3 regions of the Shewanella sp. S23-S33 genome follow, and region 1 is predicted to be linked to each of the others. Evidence: predicted binding sites of a transcription regulator. Region 1 holds the regulator's gene; each other region holds the start of a gene.
The links. Region 1 encodes MetJ, which represses methionine synthesis genes. Its sites were predicted from a motif close to TAGACGTCTAGACGTCTA; they were not measured.

Region 1 (9,923 bases):
CGGGGTATCTTCGGGGACGTTATAACCCTTGGTTTTGATTAAACGGCGGCTGTCGGCATCGGTTAACCAGTAAACGCTGCGAACCTTGCCGCTGTGGACTGGGCTGTCGGTGCGGATTGGCAAATCGTTATTCACGGCTAATACGGAATCAGCAAGACTCATGACGAGTATTCCTTAGGATAGAGAGTGTAGGGATAAGGTTTTTATAAGTGTCGGTTTGCAGATGGACTATGGCGTTAGCAACAGCCAGATTCATTGCAACCGCTTTATTATTCGCACTTGGCTTAGGGCGTAAATCGTTCAGCCAGTTTTCGGGATTTGATGTTAAATCTTGAACAGCAAAAGGGGTATTTTCGGGCGGTGTTTGAATTGGGTTGGGTGGAGATAATGCAAGGGAGGGAACAAACGCAGGGCAAGGTTGGCACCACAGTGAAAGTGGTCTGCGAAAGCGGGCTGGGCCCGTGCCATTTTGCTCGAAAATGCTAACCATTAATCCGAGAGAACCTTGTTCTAGACTGCCGCGAAAAAGTGGCGACATTCTACCTTTTTTGACAAAATTTGCCACGGCTATTTGCATCGTTCTTTGCACAGATCTTTACACAGCCCTTTACACTGCTCTTTATATAGTTCTGTGGCTTGAATCTAGCGGGCATAAGGATTTGCAAGGGAATCACGCGCTAACACTCAGTGCTGAGCATGATGGAGGGCAGGTGTTCTGCGGACGAGCTAATGTTGAAGGGCTGTATTTTAGCGCGCTGATGTGCGAGCTTATGACGTAGCTGCAGCCGACAAGACCATCAAGCCAAATATCCAATGGAGGGAATATGAGCACAAGTCAGCATGTACATAATGATAATCAACGAGAGCTAGTATTAGAGCGGATTATAGATGCGCCGCCAGAAAAGCTGTTCCGCGCGTGGACCGAGCCAGAACTCCTCAAAATTTGGTTTACGCCAAGGCCGTGGACAGTGGCTAGCGCGAGCTTAGATGTGCGTGCCGGTGGTTCAAATGTGATCGTGATGCGCAGCCCTGAGGGGCAGGATTTCCCGAATCGTGGCGTGTATCTCGAGGTGGTTGAGAATGAGCGAATCGTATTTACCGATGCCTTTACCGAGGCTTGGGTGCCGTCCGATAAAGCTTTTATGACGGCAACCATCACCTTTGAACCTGTGGACGGTAAGACCAAGTACACTGCGCGGGTGCAGCATTGGAATAGCGAAGATAGGCAGAATCATGAGGATATGGGGTTTCATCAGGGTTGGTCTAAGGCGACCGATCAGCTTGAGGAACTCGTCGCGAGTCTCTAGCAGGCATCCCGTATCAGAGAGTCAACATTAGGTCGTACCTAGCCCAATTGCCCTGCATTATCATATTGTTGGGGATTGGGCAGGATTAGAGGTGTTATGTCGTCACAGAAAGAAGTGCCACAGCTTACACAATCACAGCTTACACAATCACAGCTTGCGCCATCCCAACTCGCGCAAAGCGCGGCTTTGCAGGGCAATAGTTTTTTATCAAAACAGTTCAATGGTTTGTCGGAATTAGCCCAAGAGCTACAGGGCATAGAGTTTGAGGATTGCTGCTTTCAAGATTGCCATTTTAGCGAGAGCGTTTTTCGTAAATGTAAGTTTATCGATTGTCGCTTTGTACGCTGCAACTTAAGTTTAGTGAAAGTGCCCCAGTGTCAGTTCAGCGGGGTGGAGTTTGAAGAATGTAAGTTAGTCGGTATCGATTGGACGCGCGCCGCGTGGTCGCGTTTATCCTTTGCCACACCCTTTTCCTTTAAACAATCCATCTTAAATGATTGCTCATTTTTAGGTTTGTCCCTCGATGAAATTATCATCGAAGAGTGTAAGGCCCACGATGTCGATTTTCGCGAGGGCAGTTTTAATCAAGCCAATTTCACCTACACGGATTTTAGTCATAGTCTGTTTGGCCGAACTCAATTATTGGAGGCGGATTTCAGCGAGGCATCCAATTACGATATCGACATTTTTAACAATAAAATCAAAGGCGCTAAGTTTAGCCGCGACGAAGCGATTCGGCTGCTCAACTGCCTCGATATAGAATTAATGGATTAAGGATTGTGGTAGGTTTTTACTCAGCTTTTCACTCAGCATAGTGATGTTCATCCCACGAGTGTTATCGCAATTTACTGAAATATCTGTTTGTTTTTGAAGCCGCCATTTGTCCCATCTGGCGGCTTTTTCTGTCCGTTTTTTAAGACCTATTGATCTTATTCACGTATTTCAAGGTCAGTCCTAGGTTTTAGTTGCGGTAGATCACACCGAGCTTCCCTATGTGGTTTACCACAATACCCACCTACCTCTTTCGGGATAACAATCTCTGTGGATGAGCAGTGTATTCAGCGTATGCCGTGTATTTTGAAGATATGGTGACGCTGTTTTAACGCTTTATAACTAAAAAAGTAATCAAATCAGTGAGCAAACCTCTGCTCGATGGCGCCCAATGTGGCGACTGACGGGTGGGATGAGCGTGATGGAGGTAACCATGATTGAGCTTAATAGGCGAACCTTTTTAAAGGGAGCAGGAGCGAGCAGCGCCACGTGTGCGTTGGCCAGTCTGCTGCCGGGCAGCTTAGCGGCATTAGAGAATAAGCAGCTAAAGGGCATGGGCAAAGACATTGCCAGTATTTGTGAAATGTGTTCGACCCGTTGCCCGATTTCGGCGCGGGTGATTGAGGGCAAAAACGTCTTCATTAGTGGCAACAAGGCCGCTAAATCCTTTGGCGGTAAAGTGTGTGCCCGTGGCGGCGCAGGCCATAGTTTATTGTACGATCCACAGCGTATCGTTAAACCGTTAAAGCGGGTCGGTGAGCGCGGCGAAGGCAAATGGGCTGAGATCAGTTGGGATGAAGCTTATAAATTAATCGCTGAAAACCTCAATAAAATCAAAAAAGAACATGGCCCAGAAGCTGTGGCATTCTCGTCAAAATCTGGCTCACAAGAAAAGCATTTGTTTCACCTTGCGACCGCCTTTGGTAGTCCAAATACCTTTACTCACGCGTCGACTTGCCCTGGTGGTTATGAAATTGCCGCTAAGGCTATTTTTGGCACTAAGGTTAAACGTGATTTAAGTAATTCTAAATACATCATTAACTTCGGCCATAACCTGTACGAAGGCATCAATATGTCCGAAACCCGTGGCATGATGGCGGCGCAAATGGACAAAGGTGCCAAGCTGGTGGTGTTCGAGCCAAGATTCTCCATTGTGGCCGACAAGGCCGATGAATGGTATGCCATTCGCCCCGGAACAGACGTGGCCGTCGCCTTGGCGTTATGCCATGTATTGATTGAAGATAATCTTTACGACAAGGCATTTGTCGCGCGTTATGTGGAAGGCTTCGAAGCCTTTGCCGCCGAAGTGAAAGCCTATACCCCTGAATGGGCAGAAACCATCTCCGATGTGCCTGCCAAAGACATTCGTCGTATCGCCCACGAATATGCCGCTAAAGCGCCCCATGCTGTGGTCGATTTTGGTCACAGAGCCACCTTTACCACCGAAGAGTTTGAGATGCGCCGCGCCCTTTACGCCGCCAACGTCTTGATTGGTAACATCGAGCGTAAGGGCGGGATTTATATCGGCCAGAAACCCGGTGATTACAACAAGCTTGCCGGTGAAGCGGTGGCGCCCGTATTGGCAAAACCTGGCGTGAAAGACATGCCAAAACCAGCAGCGAAACGTATCGATCAGGTGGAAGAACAGTACGCCATGATGTGGACATCGGGCGGCGTTTACCAAACTATTCTCGATGCCACGTTAAGCGCTGTTCCTTACCAGTTACACGGCTGGGTGATGTCACGCACTAACCCAATGCAAACCATGACAGACAGAGCACGCGTTGTTGAAGCGATGAAAAAGCTCGACTTTATCGCCGTGTGTGATGTGTATATCAGCGAAACCGCCGCCTATGCGGACGTGATTTTACCTGAGTCAACTTATCTTGAACGTGATGAAGAAATTGCTGATAAGTCAGGTAAAAATCCGGCCTATTATGTGCGCCAACGGGTCGTTGAAACCTTAGGTGATACTAAGCCTTCTTGGCAGATCTTTAAGGATGTGGGTGTGGCTATGGGCCTTGGCGAGTTCTATCCATGGGAAAACATGGAAACCCTGCAAATGCTGCAGGTGAGCCGCGACACTGACCTGCTGCGCCGGATCAAAGACGAAGGTTTTGTGAGCTTCGGTAAGCCAATTATGTTGTGCGAGCCTAAGATGGTTACCGAGTTTATTAAGGCATACCCCAATGCGCGACCTGCCGATGAAGACGGCACTTACGCCAGTGCACTGACCTTTAAAACCCCTAGTGGCAAGATTGAACTCACTTCCGCGAAAGTCGAAGCCATGGCACCGGGCCGTGGGGTGATCAAGTTCCGCGAAGTGAATCTTAAAAAAGCAGATGAGCTGTACTTTATCCAAGGCAAAGTGGCGGTGCACACCAATGGCGCCACCCACAATGTGCCTATGCTCGCTAACCTGATGTCGGATAACGCAGTGTGGGTTCACCCTGTTACTGCGGGCAAGTTAGGGATCAGCAATGGCGACCCAATCCGCCTCACCAGCAGTGTTGGCACAGAAGAAGGCCATGCCTTAGTCACGCCGGGTATTCGCCAAGATACTGTGTTTGCTTACATGGGCTTTGGTTCTAAAAACAAAGAGTTGGTCAGAGCAACGGGCAAAGGTATCCACTGCGGTAACTTATTGCCGCACGTTACTGCTCCTGTGTGTGGCATGACAGTGCACACCACGGGCGTCACGCTGGCAAAGCGCTAATCGGAGGCTTAAATGAATAAACGATATGTAATGGTGCACGACGAGAATAAGTGCATCGGCTGCCAAGCTTGTAACGTGGCGTGTCGCAGTGAAAATGGCGTACCCGAAGGCGTAACTCGTCTGCAAGTGCGTGTGGAAGGCCCCTTTGGTGAGATGCCCAATCTGCATTTCAAATATCACAGGGTATCTTGCCAGCAATGTGAAGATGCACCCTGCGTTAAAGTGTGCCCAACAGGCGCGGCCTATGTGGGTGAAGACGGCATTATCTCTATCCATACCGAGAAGTGTGTCGGCTGTATGTACTGTGTGGCAGCGTGCCCTTATAAAGTGCGCTTTATGAACCCAGAAACCAAGGCGGCGGATAAGTGTAACTTCTGTAAAGACAGTCGTTTAGCACGGGGCGAAGAGCCAGCGTGTGTGACTGTGTGTCCAACCGATGCCTTAGTGTTTGGTGATGCTAATGATCCGCAGAGTGAAGTGGCCATCATGCTCAACACTAAAATCACTTACCAAGATAAAACCCATTTGGGCACAAAACCTAGGGTATATCGCGTTCCTACCAAAAGAGGGGGGATTTGATTATGAACAATACTTGGGGCGACATGGCGCAATATGATCCTGTCACTTGGCACTGGGTCATCGCCGTTTACCTGTTTATGGCGGGGTTATCCGCGGGCAGTTTATTGATTGGCATTGGTTTACGCTGGGCGAATAAGGAACTCAGCGCAGGAGCTGAAAGCAGCATTCTTAAGGCGGCAGCCATTATTGGGCCTGTAGCAATTAGCTTAGGTCTAGCTTGCTTAGTGTTTGACTTAACCAAACCATTCCACTTCTGGTTGATCTTAATTCACTATAACTTCCAGTCTGTGATGGCAATCGGGGTACTGGCGCTGCTGGCGTATTCTCCCTTAGCTTTTGCGTACGCCATTATTGTGCTGCGGGATGACTTACCAAAATGGGGGTTGGGTTTCCTAACACCTATCGCTAAGTTACTTATGCCATTTCGAAAGCTGATTGAAGTATTGTTGTTTGTCCTCGCCATTGGCGTAGGGGCTTACACTGGCTTCTTAATTTCGGCGATGAATGCTTATCCTATGCTCAACACTGCGGTACTGCCTGCGCTGTTTTTAGTGTCAGGTCTATCGGCGGGCGCTGCGGCAAATGCGGTACTGGCTTTGCTGATGTTTAAGACTGACAGCCACGACAAAACCTTAGTGAAGATGCACGGTTTAGAATTGCCTGTGATGGTGATTGAAATCCTGTTCCTGTTCATGCTGTTCTGCGCCTTGTACTTCAAGGGCGGCGCGGCGGCAGCGGCCTTAGCATCGTTAACTTCTGGGCTATGGGCAAGCGTGTTCTGGATAGGCGTTGTCGGTATAGGTTTTGGTATTCCATTGCTGTTTATGCTGCTACCCGCCGCGACTCGCCACACTAAGGGGGCGATGATCATGGTGGCTTGTGCGAGCTTAACGGGCGTACTCGCCTTAAGACACTTTATTGTGTACGCAGGGCAAAGCTATTTAAGCTGAGTGTAATCTGGCTTTACATATTGATAGATAAAGAAAAAGCACTGGCAATGTCAGTGCTTTTTTATTGTTTGAATCTTGAGAAGGTTTGCCAGTACAAGCAGGACGCTTATTGGGGTAATAACTCGATAACCGACTTCACCGTTAGCACTAAGGCGCTGATACTGCACAGGACTAACGTCGCCATCTTTGTCTTCTCTTTATCGACACGGCCCACTAATCGTCCTGCGACTAAGTAACCTAAAATCACTGAGGGGAGCAGCATCAACGACAGCCACAGATGTTTTAATTCTAATAAGCCAGTGATCGCTAAAATGACCAATGCAATCATGGAGCTAAAAATGAAGAAGGCCGACAGGGCAGCACGAAACTGCGAGGCATCTTTGCCTGCCAATAAAATCGCCATCGGCGGGCCACCAATCGCGGCGATATTGCCGAAGATCCCTGAAACCACGCCCGCACCGAAGAGGGTTTTCTTATTCACTGGCAGGCTGAATTTATACAGGCTGAGGATCACTGCGACAGTCACAATGGCGGCGATGGATAAACCGAGTATGGGTTGAGGCGCAAACAGCAATAAACTCGCGCCGATAAAACCGCCGGGCACGCGACCTAGGAGCGCATATTGCAAGCCATTGAATTCTAAGTGACCGCGTTCACGCACTAAGGTCAGCAGGGCGATGGAGAAACCCATAGCAATAACAGGCGCAGGTACAAGTTGTGGATCGACGATATACAGCAAAGGACTGGCGACAACCGCAAGCCCAAACCCAATAAGACTTTGGGTTAATGCGCCCAGAAACACGACCAGCGAGGCTAAGGCGAGTGTCTGTGGATCTATCATAGAAAACATAGGATTTCCTATATCCCAAACCACCTCAAGATGGTGAAATTTAAAGTTTGAAGTCGCTTGGGTATAAACAAAAAGGGATCGTTAACGATCCCTATTGATGAGCACTGTGATATGACTTTAAAAGCGACGAGTCGCTATTCCATGTCTTCCCACTCGATTCCCATTTGATCCATCAACAACTTGGCTTCTGCAGGAATGCTGTCTGGGTTATCTTTTGACAGATCTTCATCGTTGGGCAATGGCTGGCCAGTGTAGGCGTGCAAAAATGCCTCACACAACAGCTCGCTGTTGGTGGCGTGACGCAAATTATTGACCTGACGACGAGTACGTTCGTCCGTGAGGACCTTAAGCACTTTGAGCGGAATAGACACAGTAATTTTTTTTACTTGTTCATTCTTCTTGCCATGTTCAGCATAGGGGCTGATGTATTCCCCATTCCATTCAGTCATTGACTCACCTGTTATAACGCTAAATTCGGGGCAGATTTTAAACCCTTACAAAGAACAGTCAAATTATTGCTACTATTTCTTTGTGATTGCAAACAGATTTCTTTATGTTCAGACGTCTAAACGTCTTCACGCCTATTGACGATGGCGTTGGGCTTAGGTACATTTAGACGTCCAGACATCTCTATCAGTCTACCGAATTTAGGAGTCCCCCCATGGCAGAGCGTCAATTAGCCACACTGGCAGTGCGTCAGGGTATCGAAAGCGATACTCAATATGGCGCAGTTGTGCCACCGATTTATTTGTCGACTAATTACGCCTTCGATGGTCATAAAAATCCCCGCGAATTCGATTACAGTCGTTCAGGCAACCCAACGCGCTGCATTTTAGGCGAAGCATTAGCGCAATTAGAAAAGGGGGCGACTGGCATAGTGACATGCACTGGCATGGCGGCCATCACCTTAGTGACTACTTTGCTCGGCCCCGATGACCTATTGGTCGTGCCCCACGATTGTTACGGCGGTTCCTACCGTTTATTTACCAACTTGGCGAAGAAAGGCCAGTTTAAGCTCATTGTGGTCGACCAAACCGACAGCCAAGCGTTAGCCGGCGCCATTGCGCAGAATCCTAAGATGGTGTGGCTCGAAACCCCATCGAACCCGTTATTGCGTGTGGTGGATATCGAAGCCATTGCTAAGGCGAGCCATGGTGTCGGCGCGCTGGTGGTGGTCGATAACACTTTTTTATCGCCAATATTGCAACAACCCCTATTGTTAGGCGCGGATATCGTTATCCACTCCACCACTAAATATATCAATGGTCATAGCGATGTGGTCGGCGGCGCTGTGGTCGCCAAAGACGCGCAAATCGGCGAAAGCTTACATTGGTGGTCGAACACTCTAGGCTTAACGGGGTCGGCCTTCGACAGTTATCTGACCCTGCGCGGCCTACGTACCTTAGCTGTGCGTATTCGCGAGCATCAAACCAATGCCCAGCGTATTATTGAGGTATTAACGCAAAGCCCTGTGGTGAGCAAAGTCTATTATCCAGGTCTTGCGGATCACCCAGGTCACGCCATTGCGGCCAAGCAACAACAGGGCTTTGGCGCTATGCTGAGCTTTGAGCTCAAAGGCGGCGAGGCCGAAGTGGTGGCCTTTTTAGGTGCACTCAGCTTATTTAGTGTGGCGGAAAGTTTAGGTGGCGTCGAAAGTTTAGTGGCAGTGCCCGCCACTATGACCCACAGAGCCATGGAGCCGCAGGCGCGCTTCGAGGCTGGTATTAAGGACACCTTATTGCGTCTATCGGTGGGTATTGAAGATGCCGCCGATTTAGTTGCAGATATTCAAGCAGGATTAGCCGCCGTTGCGGCTTGTCAGTAGAGGAATAATAGATGGCACGTTGTCACTTACATAAATTTGGTGGCTCCAGTTTAGCGGATGCCGATTGTTATCGCCGAGTCGCCCATATCCTGTTAACCCACGGTCATAGTGATGATCTCGTGGTGGTCTCTGCGGCGGGTAAAAGCACGAATTTCCTGTATAAATTATTAGCGCTGCGTGATGCGGGTCAGCTATGGCAAGAAGAATTACAAGTGCTGATCAGCTACCAACAGGGGTTGATTGAGCAGTTGTTGTCGAATGAACAAGCCCGCGATCTGCGTGAGCGTTTGGCCACTGATAAAGCGCAACTCATCAGCTTGTTGTCCTTAGATGAGCGCAATGAATACCAAATCAACCATGTGGTGAGCTTTGGCGAACGTTGGTCGGCACGTTTAATGGCGGCGCTACTGCGCGAATCTGGCGTGGCGGCAAGCCATGTGGATGCCTGTTCAATTTTAGTGGCCGATGAAGCCGCTGTGCCACAAATTCGGGTACAAGAATCCCGCGCTAAAGTACAAGCCCTATTAGCCGCGCATCCCAATGAACGCTTAGTGATCACAGGTTTTATCTGCGCTAACGAGCGTGGCGATACCCTGTTACTTGGTCGTAATGGTTCAGATTTTAGCGCCAGCCTGATTGCTAGTCTCGCCGATATCGAGCGCGTGACCATTTGGACCGATGTGGAAGGGGTGTTCAACGCCGATCCTAATAAAATCAACGATGCCAAGTTACTGAAAAGCATGTCACTTGCCGAAGCCGATCGCCTAGCGCGTTTAGGCTCGCCAGTATTACATTCGCGCACTCTGCAGCCTTTGTTTAATACCGAAGTGAGTTTAGCGGTACGCTCAAGTTATGCATCCCACACCGACTTTACCTTGATCGCTCCCCACAGTTCGTCGGCGAGCGCACCTGTGGTGACTAACCT
Region 2 (9,923 bases), on a different contig from region 1:
ATGATAACGATATTACTATCACTCAAAAAGGCGATGTCAACGGTGCAGAGTTCCAAGTATGGGGCGATAGCAACGACGTTGACTTGAAACAAAAAGGCGATGCTAACTTCGCAACCTTTGGTGCATACGGTGCAGATAATGACTTCGATTTATCTTCTAAAGGCAATAACAACGAAATCGTTGCCTTCGCTGAAGGTGAAGATAACAGCATTGAAGTCAGCCAAGAAGGCGATGAGAACTTTGCTTATGTAGATGCCGTGGGTAGCGATAACGAAGTTGATGTTGAGCAAGATGGTGCTGAGAACGAAACATTGATTTCTGTTGCTGGCAACAACAATGCCGATGTCAGCGCACTTCAAAGTGGCGATCTTAACGTTATTGACCTGATTATTGAAGGTGATGAAAACACCGCGCAAATTACTCAATCAGGTAACGGTAACTGGGTAGGCGGCGATAACGACACTTCATTTGCATCAAATTCATTTGGCGTTAGCGGTGACAATAACAGCCTGTCAATCACTCAAACGGGTAATGACAACTTAGTGTTAGGTTCTCAAGCAGGCACTAACAACAGCATCAACGTGAACCAATCAGGCAATATGAACGTTGCCACTGTAGTGCAATACTAGTCAATACTGTTAAACCACCACAGCTAAACTCTTTGGTGGTGGTTTATAAAAAGGGTGTTAAACAAAAAGCGGGAATGTTTAAATAAACATTCCCGCTTTTCTATGTTGATATGCTAGTAATCATTAACATTAACCACTCACAGCGAAAAGCTAACGGCCAATATCTTTAACTGACTAACTGCACAGCTCAAAGTGAGTTTGATAGGTTTGCGCCCAACGTAAAAGCTCAACCCGATTACGAGACTGTGTCTTGCGGAAAATAGAAGAAATATGCGCCTTCACTGTATGTTCGCTGATACATAACCTATGAGCGATTTCTTTATTTCTCGCACCACTCGATACGAATTGAATGATAGTGCGTTCACGGGATGTCAGCATCTGCAGCATAGCCACAGTATCAGAGGGCATTTCATTATTACCTTCTAACTTTTGTACGACACGGCGGAACATTTTGCTTAGCAAAGTTCTATCGTACCAAAGTTCCTCTGCCACCATTTTACGTAAACCCGTTAACATCAGATCCATACGTTGATCGGCAAATAAAATGCCTCGAATGCCGAGTAACATTGCAGATTCTTGGTCTAAGGAGTCACGCTCAACTTGATACAGCGCCACAGGAAAATGTGACACTAATCGCGAAGCTAACAGAGGTATCCCTTTGTTATCTAATGCTGAACCTTTTTGGGTGATCAGATAAAAACTACGGCGACTCTTGTCTAAATCCAGTTCAGCCGCATGCTTTACTATACGCGTTTTCAAACCTATGGATTCAGCGAGTAACGCTAAATGACATGGCGCGGCCATTTGGTGTAAAAAAACCAATTCATTAATTGTGCTCAATGACTCTCCTCCCTGAAAAGTATTCTCTATTGCAAAATGGTATGTTTGACTCGTCTTTTTAGTTAGATTTTTCAACATTCCATTAACCTAGTTAATTCTGACTAGTTAACGATTGAAAAACATCACCCAAATGTACTATTCCCTGTTTAATGCTAGTAGGTTCGACTAACTCACCACAATAAAATGGAATAACAGTCAAAAATACCGTTTTACTTGGCCAACGCCCAGCACCTAATACTTTCCAACTATGACGTTATCAACCCAAAGTTGCAACACAAAGAAAACACAATAACAACACTAAAGTATGACAACTCAATGTCATCACACTCACACCATATATTTCAGGGAAGAAAGTCTTACAACTCGAACAGAGAGCATCACCCACTTTTAGCCGCTAAATCCTCTGCTTGAGTCTCGCGATTTGTTTATCTTGAAAACGAGACAGTAAAGCTAACGCGACAATTGCACCAATGAGGGCAAGAAACATGTCAGATTGGGTATCCCATACATAGCCTTGAGTCCCTAAAAAGGCTTCAGCCCCTTCGCCAGTTGCCACGGCAACCCACCATTCGATCAGTTCATAAAACGCCGAAAAAGCGAGTACAAAACAAGTGGCAAGAAACGCACACCAAGCCCCAGGTTTAACAGCTTGATTACGCAACATAATTTCACGGGCGAGCATGGCTGGGATAAAACCTTGCGCAAAATGACCCACTTTATCGTAATTATTACGTTCTGAACCCATCCAATCGGCAATCGTGTCGAATAACGGCACTTCAGCGTAAGTATAATGAGCGCCTACAAACAACACACAGCAGTGTATTAAGACGAGAAAATACACTAAAGGTGTCAGTGGAAAACGTTTGCGAGTAAAGAATAAAATCGGTACAGCAATCAATGCAGGCAAGGCTTCGAGCCACCACGTGAAAGGATCTGCGGGTTTTATCGCCGACCACACCAAAACTGAGAGGTAAATACCGCACCATGCGATTTTGTTATTCAATGTTTCTTCCTCTTATGCGATATTGTTCTAAATTTAGAATATTAACTTTAGCCATCTAGCCCTCCACACTGAGCAAAAAAAGTGCTACTTTGGTGGGTGAAGGTTGTGAGCATATCATAAGAAACATTTCTATTAATTAGAGGGTACCCATATCATGGCGAAACATTCGCTGGACAAGGATAAGATCAAGATCCTGCTGTTGGAAGGCGTCCACCAATCTGCGGTCGATGTATTTGAACGTGCGGGATACACCAATATCGAATACCACAAAGCTTCCTTAAGCGATGAAGCCTTACTTGAGTCCATTAAAGATGCGCATTTTGTGGGACTTCGTTCGCGTACCCAATTAACTGCTGAGGTGCTGAAACGTGCCGAGAAGTTAATCGCGATAGGATGTTTCTGTATTGGAACCAACCAAGTCGACCTTGCCACCGCCGAATCCCTTGGTATCCCAGTATTTAACGCTCCCTTCTCAAACACTCGCAGTGTTGCAGAACTCGTGATTGGCGAAATCATTATGTTGATGCGGGGTATCCCTGAACGCAACGCTATCGCTCACCGTGGCGGCTGGATGAAAACCGCAGCGGGCAGCTATGAAGTGCGTGGTAAAACCTTAGGTGTGATTGGTTACGGCCATATTGGTACTCAGCTTGGCATTCTAGCGGAAACCTTAGGTATGCGCGTCGTGTTCTTCGATATCGAAGACAAACTGCCACTAGGTAACGCACAACAAGTCCATTCGTTGGAACTCCTATTAGCACAAGCTGATGTAGTAAGCTTACATGTCCCTGAAACTCCACAAACAAAAGACATGATAGGCGCTGCCGAGTTTGCAGCAATGAAAAAGGGCAGCATCTTTATCAACGCATCACGCGGTACTGTAGTCGATATTGAAGCTTTAACCGTTGCGTTAAAAGAACGTCACCTCGCAGGTGCCGCAATCGATGTGTTCCCCGTTGAACCACAATCGAATGACGATGAATTTATCAGTCCTCTACGCGGTTTAGACAATGTTCTACTCACGCCGCACGTCGGCGGTAGCACGGCCGAAGCCCAAGAAAACATTGGTATCGAAGTCGCGGGTAAGCTCGCTAAATACTCAGACAACGGCTCAACCGTTTCTGCGGTTAACTTCCCTGAAGTGTCATTACCAACGCATAAAGGCACCTCACGCTTGCTGCATATTCACCAAAACCGTCCGGGCGTGTTGATCAAGATCAACCAAGCCTTCTCGGAAAAAGGCATCAACATCGCCGCCCAATATTTGCAGACCACTGCAGAAATTGGTTATGTCGTGATGGAAGTCGACACAACTCAAGCGGAAGAAGCCTTAGTTGAACTCAAAGCCATTGAAGGTACATTACGTACCCGCGTGCTGTTTTAAACTTTAAACTCCACTCGCTTTAAGCCTATCGACTAAAGCACACATAATAAGGCGCACAGATCATTCACAGATATGTGCGCCTTATGCTTTTGAGCCAACTGGAATTCCGTTACAATCTAGCCTCTCACATCGTCTTCATTTTCAGGATCTCGCTATGACTATTTCAGTTTCTACGCCCCATTGGGATCTGGACGCTACCTTGCCTCCACTTATGCTTGCCAACTTATCTCATTTGGGCCTCATCAAAGTCGTTGGAGAACAAGGCCGCAGTTTTATCCATGGCCAAGTGACCACAGATATCAGCTCATTGGCCACGGATCAATGGCGCTGGGGCGCGCATTGCGATCCTAAAGGTAAAATGCTGGCCAGTTTCAGAACCTTTGCCATTCAAGAGGCACTCTTTATGTTGATGCCAAAGGATGCCATCGAAATCGATTTACCCCAGTTACAAAAATATGCCGTGTTTAGTAAAGCCACCTTAAGCAATGCATCCGCTGAGTGGACTCTGCTCGGGGTTGCCGGTGAACAGGCAAGCCAATTCGTAAACAAACATTTTGGCGACATTCAGCAAGAGCTCACACTCATTGAAAATGGTGCGATTTTAAAAGACGCTGAACGTTTTATTTTAGTATTAACACCAGATGCCGCAGCAGCTTTAGTTGCGCAATCGGAAGTGAGTGTATTTGACGCAAATGCATGGCAAGCGTTAGAGATTGCAGCAGGTTACCCCAACCTTGCCGCCAGCCATGCCAGCCAGTACGTACCGCAGATGTGTAATCTACAAGCGGTTAACGGTATCAGCTTCAATAAGGGCTGTTACATGGGGCAAGAAACCATAGCACGCATGAAATATCGCGGTGGTAATAAACGCGCCCTGTATATTTTGCGCGGTCACACTAGTCTTCAAATCACCCTAGCATCAGGCCTCGAAATCGCAATGGAAGACAGTTTTCGCCGTGGCGGTCAAATCATTGAGTTTGTACAGCGTGGCAATCAAGTCTTGTTAACCGCCGTACTTCCTAATGACACGCCTAATGATACTCAGCTGCGTTTTGCCGACGATGAACAATCACATTTAACGATCCAAGCCCTGCCCTACTCATTAGATGAAGCGTAATACTTTGATTTAATATGATTAGTATAAAATATTGAAGCAGAATAAAGGCGCCAATGGCGCCTTTATCTTAGTCAATGCACTTCGAGCATCAATTTTCTAAATAAGTATCTCGAATGGCAATTGCTTCTGGCAGGATTTGCTTGAACTCCTCCACCAGCTTAGGATCGAAATGTTTTCCCGCTTGATTTTCAAATAGCTCCATAGTCGCTTCAATCGTCCAAGCCTGCTTATAAGGCCGTTGCGAAGTCAGCGCATCGAACACATCCGCAATCGCGGTGATACGCCCTTCAAGGGGGATTTCTTCGCCAACCAAGCCATTGGGGTAACCTGAACCATCCCACTTCTCATGGTGAGTTAAGGCGATACGACGGGCCATTTGCAATAACGGATCGCTATGTTCACCAATAATTTCTGCACCTATGGCGGCGTGCTGCTGCATAATTTCCCATTCCTGCGCATCAAGTTTCCCTGGCTTTTTCAGCACTGCATCGGGTGTACCGATTTTACCAATATCGTGCATAGGCGCCGCATTAAAAATCAAGTCACAAAAGGTTGTCGGTAAGCCGAGCTTTATCGCTAATATGCGGGCGTAATGACTCATACGCACAACATGTAGACCCGTCTCGTTGTCCTTGTATTCAGCGGCACGGCCAAGACGACGGATAATCTCGAAACGGGTTTCTTCTAATTCGTGAGTACGAACTTTAACTTGTTGTTCGAGTAGACGTTTTTGATCATAGAGCGCAAGATGCGTTTTAACTCGCGCTTTAACGACAGGCGCACTGACAGGCTTAGTAATGTAATCCACCGCGCCCAATGCAAAACCTTGGGCTTCATCAGCAATTTCAGATAAGGCGGTCACGAAGATCACCGGAATATGGCTGGTCAGCGGCTCTTGCTTTAGCAGCTTGCAGACTTCATAGCCATTCATACCAGGCATCATGACATCGAGCAGAATCAAGTCAGGCCGCGATTTTGTCACTAACGCTAATGCCCTTGGCCCATCGATCGCCACTTTGACTTTGTAATCATCACCTAGAATACCAATCAAAATATCAATATTCTCAGGTGTATCATCGACGACTAATATTGTTGCTTTTTCCATTAACAACTCCACTCAATGTCACGCATTATAAATTCGCGCTACCGCTTTCTATCCTAACTGTGTAATCACATCGTCAATTAAGTCGATTGCCTCATCAAACTGGTACTGGTTAATCATAGATAAAGCGGGGCTTAATGTTTGCCACATTGCACTACTCACCTTCGGCTTTAACGCATCAATTTTTGCCACAGCACTGGCATCGGCTTCATCTAGATTCTGACGTAAGACCCGTAATGCGGCTCTCAAGTCCTCATCTGATAGCAAGTCCACCGCTTGGGGCTCGGCTTGATTCACTATCACAGGCTTAGCCTGTTCAATCGCATCGCAGATAGAGGCCACTAGCGGTTGAATTTGAACCAATTCATCTTCATAAGGCGCTTTCTCTGTTAAATGCAACTCAAGCAAACGCGCTAATTCCACCAATTTTGCCGAACTTAAATTACCCGCTAAGCCTTTAAGGGTGTGGGCGATACGCACGGCATCTTCGACTTGATTCGCCGCTATCGCTTTGCGAACCTGCTCCACGACATTACGTTGACTGCTCACAAAACGATCAAATATTCGTTGATAAAGACGCGTCGAATGCTGTACCAGTTGCAAACCTCTATCGATATCCAACTCAGGGTGTTCTGGCCACTTGAGCAATACCGTTTGATCAGCGCCATTGCTGACTTCACCCTGTGCGCTGGACGAAGTTAACCGAGTTGAGGCTTCCGCCCTTATCGCAGCAGAAATTCCAGAAGAAGATCCGAGGTATTTCAATAGGGTTTGATAGAGCACATTCACTTCTATGGGCTTGGCAATATGGTCATTCATCCCTGCCCTAAGACACATATCTCTATCACCGGCCATCGCATTAGCAGTCATGGCGACGACAGGTAAATTTGCCAACTCAGGCCTTTTCCTTATCGCTTTAGTGGCTTGATAACCATCCATTACCGGCATTTGGCAGTCCATTAAAACTAGATCGAAATGCTGTTGGGATAGCTTATCTAAGGCAATTTGGCCATTGGTCGCTATGGATAAAATAATCCCCACTTGCTCTAAAAACTCGCTGGCGACTTCGAGATTCATCTCGTTATCTTCCACTAATAAGATACGCTTCCCTTGAAGTGGCAATAATAACTGCGGCGCCAGCTCTTCAGTGCGGCGTCTCACTGGCAATATGCCTTCACGGCCAATCGCATTCATTATGCCATCGAGCATGCGTGAGGCGCTGATGGGTTTACTGATGTACCCCGCCAGTGCTAATTGCTCAATTTGAGTGATAAATTCATGATTAGCATGGGCGGATACCATCAAGATCTTAGGCTGAGACTTAGCCTGTAGTTGGATCTGACGGGCGGTTTCTAACCCGTCCATATTGGGCATTTTCCAATCGATTAATGCCACTTCATAGGTCTGCAGTAAGCAGCGGCTTATTGCTTCTTCACCTGAACGAACCGTATCGACTCTAAAGCCCATACTTTCGAGCGTTGTACGCATTATGTCCCTAGCGGTCGCGTTATCATCTACCACCAGCACAGACATGCCCTCAAGCTCTTGCTCAAGCACTAATTTTTGGCCCTCGGAAATTTGTAACTTCACAGTGAAATAGAAGGTGCTGCCATGACCAAATTGACTTTCGACACCAATATTGCCCCCCATGAGTTCAACGAGTTGCTTGCAAATAGCCAAGCCTAAGCCTGTACCACCGTATTTTCGGGTGGTTGAAGTATCCGCTTGGGTAAAGGATTTAAATAATTTTGCTTGCTGCTGCTCAGTTAAGCCTATGCCGCTGTCACGCACGCTAAAACGCAGCACGACATCATCATCTTGCTGTTCAACAAGATTTAACGACAGTAATACTTCACCCCGCTCGGTGAACTTAATGGCGTTATTCATCAAGTTAATCAACACTTGCCCTAATCGCAGCGAATCACCATATAAATAACGCGGCACGTTAGGGGCGACTGCAAATAACAATTCAATCTGCTTGTGGGCGGCTTTCTCAGAAAACATATCGCTGAGGTCTTCCAGCATAGTATCGAGCTGAAATGGCACAGATTCTATGTCGAGCTTACCCGCTTCAATCTTAGAGAAATCCAGAATATCATTGATAATTGATAGTAGTGACTGCGATGCCCGCTCAATCTTCTCTACATAATTTTTCTGTTTTTGATCAAGCTCTGTCTGCAAGCACAGCTGCGACATACCGATAATGGCATTCATTGGGGTGCGTATTTCGTGGGACATATTCGCCAAGAAGTCACCCTTGGCTTTACTGGCGGCATCGGCTTGCTCTTTGGCAAGTAACAGTTCATCGGAGAGCAATTTAAGCTCTGTCATATCGACCATGCTGATCACAGCCGATTCAAATTGTCCTTGGGCATCTAACAATGCCGACACATTGACCGTCATCCATAAAGGCGCACCGGAAGGACGAATAAAACTTCTCTCGCCACGATAATGGTCAATCTTGCCACCGACCAATTCCTTAAATTGCGCCTTGGCGATAAGCTTATCTTGCGCGCTAAGGACCTCAAAAATTGCGGTATTGCGTAAACTCTCCCGTGACCGCGCCATATCGGCACAGAATTGGTCATTACAATCTAAGATAACGCCTTTAACATCCACATTGACGATACCAATGGTCGCACCATCGAACAGCGCCTTAAAGTGCGCTTCACTGAGGGCTAACTCTTGTTCTATGCTCTTGCGTTGGGTAATGTCCATTACATACCCATTCCAAGTAATGGCACCATCTTCTTCTACATGGCCGCTCGCACCCGCCTCCATCCAACGTATGCTGCCATTGGGATGGCGATAACGAAACTCGCGGATCCATTGAAACCTATCTTCACTCTTACCCGAAAGTGCCCGCACGACGTCCGGCCTTTCTTCATCAAAAATCCGCTCAGCGATGGTGTCAAAATTACTAATAAGATCATCACGATGTAGCCCCAGCATTTTCATTGCCGCACCAGAGAGAAAGGTAAATTTGCGATCAGTAGGCGAGTGCCATAACAATTGGTACACGGTACAAGGAATAGACTCTGTAATATTGGTCAATTGCAGGCGCGAAGCCTCCAACTGCCCTATAGCAAGCTTACTCTCTGTGATGTCATCAATACTGCCGTCGAACCAAAGTGGAACGCCCTCTTCGGTATAACTTGCCTTACCTTTCTCATGCACCCAGCGAATACTGCCATCGCGATGGCGGATACGATATTCCACTTCAAAGGTTTCTTGCTGCGCGAGTGCCCTATCAATATGCAAATGACATGTAGGCCTGTCCTCCTCTAAAATCAGCGAAGCAAAGGTACGTTGGCGATTTTCAATAAACTGACTCGCTGCATAACCCGTAATCTCAGCAATATTGTCACTGATATATTCCATGAACCATACATCCCCGATGCGAGTCCGATAAACGGCGCCGGGAATATTAGTCACTAAGCCACGAAAACGCTGTTCGCTATCACGGATCTTCTGCTCAACGGCCAGTTTTTGTGTCATATCGCGTATTGAAGCCGCCACTTGCCTTTGTCCATCAAAGGCAGGGGGAAGAATACTCAGCGCTATTTCCGCAATAAATTCATTACCATCGGCTTTTAACGCCCGTACATGACGGGCATTTGCCATGCCTCTATCGCGGCCTTCGCGCAGGAATGTTTGCCGCTCAAGTACATGCCCGTTTCCTAACTCTTGCGGCAATAACGCCTCAACCTGCAAACCCAACATAGCGCTCGTTTCGTATCCAAAGAGCTGCTGACAGCGACTGTTAGTAAAGACGATTTTCCCAAGTTCGTCGACAATGAGCATGGCCTCTGGAGCGGCTTCTAGTACGGCATTTGACCAGACTGCCG
Region 3 (9,923 bases), on a different contig from region 1:
ACCGCGGCCATGTTTAGGCCAGCATGAAAATCCCCTTCCGATGCAGCGCCTTCGCCAAAATAACAAACCGCGACTTTGCGCTTACCTTGCATTTTTAAGCTGTAGCCCACACCAGTCGCCTGCGGGATTTGCGTGGCTAACGGTGAAGAAATCGTTTGATAATGCAATGCCGCACTGCCGTAATGGATTGGCATTTGGCGACCTTTACCAAGATCTTTCTCGTTACTGAACATCTGATTCATAAACTGTTCAGTGGTAAAGCCGCGATAACGCAGCGCCGCATGCTCACGATATTGTGCGAGGATCACATCTTCTTGATCGAGTGCGGCCACACTGCCAACAATCGCCGCTTCTTCACCCGTACAGGTCATGTAGAAGCTGATGCGTCCTTGACGCTGGGCGCCAAGCATACGTTCATCAAGTACCCGAGTGAATACACAGGTATCGTAAATTTTAGTGGCTAAGGTTTCATCTATCACAGGCAAAACCGCGGTTTCATAAGTGGTGCCGTCGGCTTGTAGAATTCGAAGGATAGGAATGTGTAGCGATGCCTTATCCAAGAAGCCGACACGGTGCACTGTATCAGTGTTGAGTGTTGCTTTGCTCATATTGTGCTCTTGTTATCTCATTACGCATCAAAGCGTTTTGATGCGTCTGTTTATACGAATATGCCCGACGAACATTACGTTAACGTAAACTACCTATCAACCATTGGCATAGCTCAAACCACAAGTTATCCCTGCCACGCATGTATATATTGCTTTACAAGCCTAACGCACGTCCGCATTCACCGCAGGGATCAGGCAAATCACAGTGCGATTGCCAATAGGCACTTTGGCATTAGGGAACACGACAGACTCAAACTCGTGCTCCACTTTAATTTCTTGCCCACCTTCCCGCGCTAAAACAAAGCCCTTCGGGAAAGATCTGAAGTTTTCGACATCAGTTGCGAAGGTAAATTCAAAATCATCGAAATGTTTATTGATGACGCGGCACACTTGGTACAAGTTAACCTTATCGGCATCAAATGCATCCAGCTCCAACGGCTTAGCGGTGATCAAGCGCATGAACATTTCATGGGTGGCGATAAAACGCGTCATGTCGTTCTGCCCCATGGGATACACTTTGCCAAGTTCAATGGTAAAGGCATCGGCGCTGTAGCGTTCAGAGGAAAAATAGCTGAAGGTCGTGGTCGGTTCGTGGTGGAAAAGTACTGTATCGACGCCGCTTGCGGCTAAAAACATAATTTGCTCGCCGCTAAAGGCGCGCCCTGGACGATAGGGATAGATAGCGAACTTTTCATGCTTCGAGGCGCGCATCGCCGTGTGCAGATCATAATGAATGCGCTGACGTCCATCGGCAACCACCGTAGTATAAAAACGATCGACATAGGCTTCGAGTTTTTTCGCGCGTACTCGCTCAGGGTTCACTACCCCTGGTGGATTAGAATGCTCACCACTAAACAGACGATTCATGTTTTCGTCAATAATCCGCGTGCCGTTATTAATCGCTAATGGGTTCCCAATGAGAAATAAAGTGCGCTGCTTTGCGATGATCTTTTGCTGTAAAAGTTGTTTAATTAAGCTATTGCAGAGTTCAATGGGGGCGGTCTCGTTACCGTGAACACCGCAAGAAAGCACGACATCTTTTCCTTCATTCTGGGTTGGCTCAAAAACGATAACGCCGGTATCCCACACTTCCACTTGAGTATGATCGCCTAAGTTAAATGAAAATTCGCCATCGAACTGTTCAGGATGGGCTAAGGTGAGCGCTAAAAAATCCTTTGAATCTAACAGAGCTTGTAACACAGAATTCTCCTTATAATGATGTGTAACAGTATTGGCGCAATAGCATAAGTACAGGCAGTAATAACCACTTAAGCATTTATCTCACCGCGGTTAGTCTCACTCGCACCTAAAAAACGGCTTCAATACTAACACATGTTTTTAGTGCTGTTCTCAGACATTTATTGCCGTAGGACCCAGTTTTAAGCGGAATGACATTCAACTAAGCTGATTGTTAAATTCTTAGGACATTCCCTAAGAATTTCCCATGATAAATATTCCAGCTTGAGGCTTGCTTTTGCACTCAAGTTTTATCACAATCCTTAGCCATCTAGACTTCTATTGGATTTAATTATGGCGTTAGCAACCTTTGGTGCCGGCTGTTTCTGGGGCGTAGAGTATTTTTTTAGACAAGTGAACGGCGTATCGAATGCCACCTGCGGCTATATGGGCGGCAATAATGCGGCGACAACCTATGAAGAAGTCAAAAAAGGCAAAACGGGCCATGCCGAAGTGGTGCAAGTGGAATTCGATCCCGCCCTTGTCAGTTATGAAGACTTGCTCGATGTATTTTGGAAAAACCACAATCCAACGAGTCTGAACATGCAAGGCGGAGATATTGGCACTCAATATCGCAGCACCATTTTCTTCCACGACCGCGAGCAAAAAGCGGCCGCAGAAGCCTCAAAGTTAGCTTTTGCCCGCTCGGGCCGTTGGGGATTACGCCATATCGTCACTGAAATAGTGCCACTTCAACAGTTCCATGTGGCTGAGGAATATCATCAAAATTACATCGATAAGAATAACTTACCGAGTTGTCATATCGAGTACTAAATACGGTCAAATCAGCATGAGATCAACTATTCACAGCTGAATTAGACACAAACAAAAACGCACTCAAATCTGAGTGCGTTTGTTTTTTGATACTTTATAAACCTACTACTGCATTAAGCGTTTAGCGCCTTATCAATTAATGCCTGCGCATCTTTGATGATCTCAGCCAAATGCTGCTCACTGATAAAACTTTCGCCGTAGATTTTAAATAACGCTTCAGTGCCCGATGGACGCGCCGCAAACCACCCATTAGCAGTGGTAACTTTGATGCCGCCAATCGCCGCATTATTGCCTGGCGCATGGGTTAACACGTTTTCGATTGTCTCACCTGCAAGCACAGTGGCATTTAAGGTATCGGCATTGAGCAAAGCAAACTTGGCTTTGTTTTCAAGACTGATTGGGCTATCGATACGCTTATAGAAACTTTGGCCAAATTGTTTTACTAACTCTTGGTGACGCTGACCTGGGGTTTTACCTGTCACCGCAAGAATTTCTGCCGCAAGTAACCCTAGAATAAAACCGTCTTTATCCGTACACCAAGTAGAGCCATCACGGCGTAAAAATGCCGCGCCAGCACTCTCTTCACCGCCAAAGGCGATTGTGGCTTCGGCTAAACCGTCGACAAACCACTTAAAGCCCACTGGCACTTCGAGTAACGTTTTGCCGTGGAAAGCACAGATTTTATCGATAAGCGCACTCGATACTAAGGTTTTACCTATGGCTAAGGTATCGCTCCAATCTGGTCTGTGTGTCAGTAAATAATCAATAGCGACCGCAAGATAATGATTCGGATCCATCAAACCCGTACCAGGGCAAACTATGCCGTGACGGTCATAATCGGGATCATTACCAAGGCATAAATCAAAGGATTCTTTATGGGCGAGTAACCCGGCCATCGCGTAGGGAGATGAGCAATCCATGCGGATTTTGCCGTCTTTATCCAGCGGCATAAAGCTAAAGCTTGGATCAACCTTATCATTGACTAAGGTGATATCGAGCCCATAACGCGCGGCAATCGGTGCCCAATAGAAAATCCCTGAACCACCGAGCGGGTCAACTCCGATACGCAGCTTAGCGTTGGCAATCGCCTGCATGTCGATAACATTTTCTAAATCAGCCACATAGGGCGTGATCAAATCAATGGCGTTGACATAGCCTGATGCCAGCGCTTTGGCATACGCTAATTTTTGCACGCCAACTAATGCTTGGCGCAGGTAATCATTAGCTCGCGATTCAATCCAAGCCGTGATATTTCCTTCGGCTGGTCCGCCATGGGGTGGATTGTATTTGATCCCGCCATCTTGAGGCGGATTGTGGGAAGGCGTGATAATCAAACCATCAGAAAGAGACGCACCTGTGATATTTGCTTCGCGATTGGCGCAAATCACCCCATGGGACACCACTGGTGTTGGCGTGAAACCATCATTCTGCTGGATGTGCACTGTGACTTTATTTGCCGCCAGCACTTCAATGGCCGATAAATAAGCAGCGTAGGATAACGCATGAGTGTCAATCCCGAGGATCAACGGCCCATTGATATTCACCGATTGGCGATAATCCACCACAGCTTGGGTAATCGCCCAAATGTGTTGTTGGTTAAAACTGCCATTGAAGGCGCAGCCTCTGTGCCCAGAAGTGCCAAAGGTAACGCGTTGTTGTACGTCATCCATATTTGGCGTGATGCTGTAATAATGGCTCATCAGTTTTGGAATATTGACCAGATCCGTCTGATTAGCGATTTGTCCTGCCCTTTGATGTATTGCCACCTATGGCTCTCCTGCACTCAATTACAATTAGAAAAAGTAGAAAAATGTCGTACTAACTTGGCTCACCCGCGGATTAAACGCGCTCGGCGATGCCCGCAGCTACTGTCGCATCACAACCAAATTGCACTAAAACTTCCGATAAAATAGTGCGTTTCTTGGCGGTATTGTTGTTACTCGTTACCCAGAAACCACTTGCACCAATTTCTTTTGGGTTAGCCGAAGCACTCGCTTCGAGCAGTTGCTCCTTAGAGCGAGCAAAATACAAACGATCGCGCCCTTGGATCTGCAGAATTTGTGAGAATTGCTCTGGGGCTAATTGATACAAACTTTCGAGCAAAAACAGAAAACGACCTACTGCGCCTTTTTGCTGCGATAACTGATGTTCATCGACTAAGCGACTAAAATCATTCACTGCTGGCACTGTTTGCGCCGCGACGGGCTGAATAGGTTCAGCTTCAAGGCTCGGTTGGCTAATCGCCAAAGGCTGAGGTTGTTCGACCGCATCGACGGACAGGCCGAGTAATCGACGAAGAATGTCAGAGGCGCTCTCACCAATTCGTTCTGTTTTGCTGGCAATATGACGATAGAGCTCTTCATCTACTTCGATATATTTCATAACCTTAATTATCCTTTGTTATTCGACAGGCTTAACCGAAAAAAGTGTACCACAGCGATCGGGGCAGATCATTGCGATCTGTTACCAGTGTATCTATCTCTATCAATCTGATAAAGCGCCATTATTCTAAAAGTGCGGGAAATAGCACAGCAAACTAGCAGTTAATCGACAATTGCCGAAAAAGCACACAAGTTACTGGCCGCCCCCACTATAGAAATGGCAACTGACTTGTCAAGCCAACGGCATTAAGGGCACAATTCGCGTCACGCTAAGCTAAAAATCTCCAACAGGAATCACCATGAACTTTGTTTCCACAGGCCAAGGACCCGCAGTGCTCTTGATCCACGGCTTGTTCGGTAATCTAGATAACCTCAAAGGCCTAGGGCAAGTATTAGAAAGCCAGTATCAAGTTATTCGTGTCGATGTGCCCAATCATGGTTTAAGTGAACATTGGGATCAAATGGACTACCCTCACCTGGCCACTTCAATGATCAGCTTGCTCGACGAACTGGCTATTGAACGCGCCCATATTGTGGGTCACTCTATGGGCGGTAAAATCGCCATGGCGACGGCGTTAGCCTTTCCAGAGCGCATTATCAGCATGGTGGCAGCCGATATCGCACCCGTCGCCTATGAGCCAAGACACGACACAGTGTTTGCGGCATTAGAAAGCCTGCCCTTAGAAGGCCATACCGACAGACGCTTTGCCCTAAACCACTTAATTGACAATGGTATTGACGAAGCGACGGCACAATTTTTACTCAAAAATCTACAACGCACTGATACTGGCTTTCGTTGGAAAATGAACTTAAGTGGCCTAAAGGCTTGTTATCCTAATATTATTGGCTGGCAAAATCAGACGCCAAATCCAGTACAAAGCTATGCTGGACCAACTCTGTTTATTCGCGGCGGCGACTCAAATTATGTCACTAGTGAGCACAGAAGCGCTATCATGGCGCAATTCCCCGCGGCACAGGCAAAAACACTTGAAGGATGTGGTCATTGGTTGCATGCGCAAAAACCCGTCATTTTTAACCGGATCGTGTCTGAATTTATTGACAAACATTCAATGTAAATCAGCAGCAAACTCGACCGAAAGCATATGGCAGCCGCCATCTTGTTGTGATATATTCGCGCCTCTTTTGGCCTTAGAACACTCTCAAGGACTAAGAAAGTATGTTATCTCAGTACATGGAACAAATTGAAACCATCGGCCTGAACCTGTTTTTTGCCTCGATATTTTTCTTTATCGGCATGGCCATCCACGATGTGCTTAAACAAGGTAACGTGCCAAAATTTGGTCGATTTATTGTTTGGTTAGTGTTATTTCTCGGCTGCGCCGGGTTTATTGTAAAAGGTATTATCCAGATCACTTGGGAAGGCTCAGGGATCGGTTAACAATAAGAACATGGCAAAAGAAGCGACAGACAGAACCACTATTGACCTTTTTGCCAACGAAAAGCGCCGGGGCCGACCACGTAGCAATCCTTTGTCCCGTAGCCAACAGCTTAAGGTCAACAAACGCAATCAAATCCAGCGCGATAAAGCCAACGGATTAAAGCGAATAGAGTTAAAGGTGTCACAAGATTTGTATGACGCCTTGAATGAGCAGGCATTGGCCAGTAACATCAGCCGTAGCCAGTTAATCGAATTAATTCTTCAGCAACAAGTTGAGTGCTGAACGAGTACCAGCAAGATTAACCTAATAAGTGAACTAGACATTAAAGGATAGACAATGGCAACTGTAGGTCTTTTTTTCGGTAGCGACACAGGTAACACCGAAGCTGTAGCCAAGATGATCCAGAAAAAACTGGGTAAAAAAATGGTTGAGGTGAAAGATATCGCCAAAAGTACCAAAGAACAGATTGCAGAGTATGACTTGCTGCTGTTCGGCATCCCGACCTGGTATTACGGTGAAGCGCAATGTGACTGGGATGATTTCTTCCCTGAATTAGAGCAAATTGATTTTACTGACAAACTTGTCGCAATTTTTGGTTGTGGTGATCAAGAAGACTACGCTGAGTACTTCCTTGATGCTATGGGCATGGTTGGCGATATTGTTCAGGCCCGTGGTGGCATCATCATCGGCCATTGGCCAACTGCAAGCTACAATTTTGAAGCCTCTAAAGGTCAAGTCGATGACGACCACTTTATTGGTTTAGGTATCGATGAAGATCGCCAGCCAGAGCTGACTGAAGAACGTGTTGATGCTTGGGTTAAGCAAATTTACGAAGAAATGTGTTTAGCTGAATTAGAAGATTAATTCTGTTAACCATTTGATTAAAGCGGCTTAACGCCGCTTTTTTTATGCATATATTTCTGACTTGTTGCAACTATCTACTTTTTGTAACTAAGAATAACGACATACCACACTCATGACCAACACACTCCGCTCCACTCATTGGGATATCTTTTGTACCGTCGTCGATAACTATGGCGATATTGGCGTCACTTGGCGTTTAGCCAAACAAATGGCTAATGAGTACCACATTCCCGTTAATTTGTGGGTCGATGACCTCGCAAGCTTCTCGCATATCTTACCGACACTCGATCCACTAAAAGCCACTCAAACCTTCAATGGTGTGAATATTATTCATTGGAAAGAGCCTTTGCCTATAAAGTTTGTTGCAGGAGCTGTGCTCATCGAAGCCTTTGCCTGTGAACTCCCTGCAAAGGTAAAAGCGCAGCTGGCTTATTTACATCAGAACGCCCCAAAATCTGTACCTGTTTGGCTGAATTTAGAGTATTTAAGCGCAGAGGATTGGGTTGAAGGCTGCCATGGTTTGCCATCGTTACAAGCCAATGGTTTGAAGAAGTATTTCTACTTTCCCGGTTTTAGCGCCAAAACGGGTGGACTCATTTGCGAGCAAAAGTTGTTTGCAGAGCGTGATGCTTGGCAAGCTGATACTGCCAATAAATTGCAGCTTTTTACTGATCTAGGTCTTAAGGACATTCAGGCACAAGACACTGTTATTAGCGTTTTTAGCTATGAGACCGAGGCGCTACCTGCATTATGTGAGTTATGGCAGCAATCGGTAGAAAAAATCCATGCGCTGATCCCCAAGGGGCGTAGCTTAAACAGTCTGACACATTTACTGCCCTGTGAAATTGCCGCTCTAGTGCCGGGTCAACAGATAAATCATGGCAATTTAACCCTGCACATTTTACCTATGACAGACCAACAGGGGTTTGATCGCCTGCTCTGGAGCAGTGATTTTAATATCGTGCGCGGTGAAGATTCCTTTTTACGTGCCCAATGGGCCGCAAAACCCTTCATTTGGCACATTTATCCCCAAGAAGATGATTATCACCTCGTAAAATTAGAAGCTTTTCTCAAACTTTACTGCGATAATCTGCCACCTAAAATTGCTTGTTATTGGTCTGAATTGAATCTCGCGTTCAACCAAGCACAGCAATCAGCCGTGAGCCTTCACTGGCAAAACCTTAATCCTGTTAATTTGCCCTTGTTGCATCACCATGCTAAACAATGGCCAATTAATGCATTAAATGCTGCAGATCTCGCTACTCGACTAGTTCAGTTCGTTAAAAACAGCTAAGATACTGCGCGAAAACAGAAAAATCTAAATATAGGAAATAGTGTAATGAAAACTGCTCATGAAATCCGTCCTGGTAACGTGATCATGTTAGATGGCAGCCCATGGGTTGTGCAGAAAACTGAAACAACTCGTTCTGGCCGTAACGCTGCTATCGTTAAGTTAAAGTTGAAAAACTTACTGCTTAACTCTGGAACTGAAACGACTTTCAAAGGTGAAGATAAGTTAGAAGACATCATCTTAGATCGTCTTGACTGCACATATTCTTACTTTGCAGATCCTATGTTTGTATTCATGGATGCAGAATACAACCAATACGACGTAGAAGCTGAAAACCTAGGTGATGCAGCGGCTTATATCGTTGACGGTATGGAAGAAACTTGCCAAGTGACTTTCTATGATGGCAAAGCTATCTCTGTTGAAATGCCAACCACTATCGTACGTGAAGTGATCTACACTGAGCCTTCAGCTCGTGGCGACACTTCAGGTAAAGTGATGAAGCCAGCGACTATCACTGGCGGTGGCACAGTAAGTGTTGCTGACTTCGTGAAAGTAGGCGACAAAATTGAAATCGACACTCGTACTGGTGAATTCAAGAAGCGCGTTTAATCGCCCTTCTCGTTTCCAGACGAAGAAAAGCCAGTGCTTGCACTGGCTTTTTTGTCGCTATTTTTTAGTCACTCATTTTTAAGACTCTTGAGTCATTGAAGGGGTTAAAACTTTTATAAGTAATAATTCCCTTATTCATAAAAGCGTTAGCATTGCGGCCCTAAGAAACGTCGCTCCCAAGCCCCTATCTCACTCAAATAACTTTGGAATTCAATTTCCTTCACCGATACAAAGCCAGTGACAAAATCGTCCCCGAGTAAGCGTCGTGCCGAATCACTTTGGCGCATTTGCGTTAACGCAGCTAAAAATGTCTGCGCGAGGTCATGGCTGCTCTCATAAGCGCTCCCAGTTTCTGGTGCACTTGGCGATAATTTTTCTTCTATTCCGGCAAGGCCCGCTGCCAAAGATGCGGCAATCATCAGGTACGGATTAGCATCGGCACCCGCAATGCGATTCTCTACCCGTCTCGCCACTGGAGCACTTAATGGCACACGTAGGCCAGTGGTGCGATTATCAACGCCCCAACTTAAATTAATCGGCGCTTGACTGCCGGAAATGTAACGTCTAAATGAATTGATATTGGGTGCAAATAACAACATTAAATCAGGTAGATACTTTTGTAATCCGCCGATGTAGTGGTGAAAACGGTCAGTGTCACTACCATCAGCATGGCTGAAAATATTATGACCTTTATCATCGACGACACTTTGATGTAAATGCATAGAACTGCCGGGTTGACCCGCTATGGGTTTCGCCATAA

Region 2: serA (phosphoglycerate dehydrogenase) is a predicted target of MetJ. The motif match lies at 2,521-2,538, and genes of this name have one in related genera.
Region 3: msrA (peptide-methionine (S)-S-oxide reductase MsrA) is a predicted target of MetJ. The motif match lies at 2,109-2,126, and genes of this name have one in related genera.

Annotation. Positions count from the first base shown of each region.
Region 1 covers NZ_JBHFFD010000061.1:73,370-83,292, forward strand. The annotation lists gene ACHA99_RS16345 (phosphoribosylaminoimidazolesuccinocarboxamide synthase) at 1-162, opposite strand, end outside; gene ACHA99_RS16350 (hypothetical protein) at 149-577, opposite strand; gene ACHA99_RS16355 (SRPBCC family protein) at 825-1,307, shown strand; gene ACHA99_RS16360 (pentapeptide repeat-containing protein) at 1,404-2,081, shown strand; gene phsA (thiosulfate reductase PhsA) at 2,512-4,794, shown strand; gene ACHA99_RS16370 (4Fe-4S dicluster domain-containing protein) at 4,807-5,373, shown strand; gene nrfD (NrfD/PsrC family molybdoenzyme membrane anchor subunit) at 5,376-6,323, shown strand; gene ACHA99_RS16380 (sulfite exporter TauE/SafE family protein) at 6,430-7,173, opposite strand; gene metJ (met regulon transcriptional regulator MetJ) at 7,308-7,622, opposite strand; gene metB (cystathionine gamma-synthase) at 7,835-8,998, shown strand; gene ACHA99_RS16395 (bifunctional aspartate kinase/homoserine dehydrogenase II) at 9,010-9,923, shown strand, end outside.
Region 2 covers NZ_JBHFFD010000012.1:137,170-147,092, forward strand. The annotation lists gene ACHA99_RS03245 (curlin) at 1-629, shown strand, start outside; gene ACHA99_RS03250 (LuxR C-terminal-related transcriptional regulator) at 804-1,469, opposite strand; gene ACHA99_RS03255 (DUF2238 domain-containing protein) at 1,864-2,472, opposite strand; gene serA (phosphoglycerate dehydrogenase) at 2,627-3,856, shown strand; gene ygfZ (tRNA-modifying protein YgfZ) at 4,011-4,973, shown strand; gene ACHA99_RS03270 (two-component system response regulator) at 5,062-6,078, opposite strand; gene ACHA99_RS03275 (PAS domain S-box protein) at 6,127-9,923, opposite strand, start outside.
Region 3 covers NZ_JBHFFD010000025.1:32,724-42,646, reverse strand. The annotation lists gene ACHA99_RS08500 (thiamine pyrophosphate-dependent dehydrogenase E1 component subunit alpha) at 1-608, opposite strand, end outside; gene astE (succinylglutamate desuccinylase) at 771-1,808, opposite strand; gene msrA (peptide-methionine (S)-S-oxide reductase MsrA) at 2,139-2,618, shown strand; gene pgm (phosphoglucomutase (alpha-D-glucose-1,6-bisphosphate-dependent)) at 2,732-4,384, opposite strand; gene seqA (replication initiation negative regulator SeqA) at 4,458-5,000, opposite strand; gene ACHA99_RS08475 (alpha/beta fold hydrolase) at 5,299-6,075, shown strand; gene ACHA99_RS08470 (DUF2788 domain-containing protein) at 6,177-6,398, shown strand; gene ybfE (LexA regulated protein) at 6,409-6,681, shown strand; gene fldA (flavodoxin FldA) at 6,736-7,263, shown strand; gene earP (elongation factor P maturation arginine rhamnosyltransferase EarP) at 7,376-8,557, shown strand; gene efp (elongation factor P) at 8,603-9,163, shown strand; gene ACHA99_RS08445 (glutamine synthetase family protein) at 9,310-9,923, opposite strand, start outside.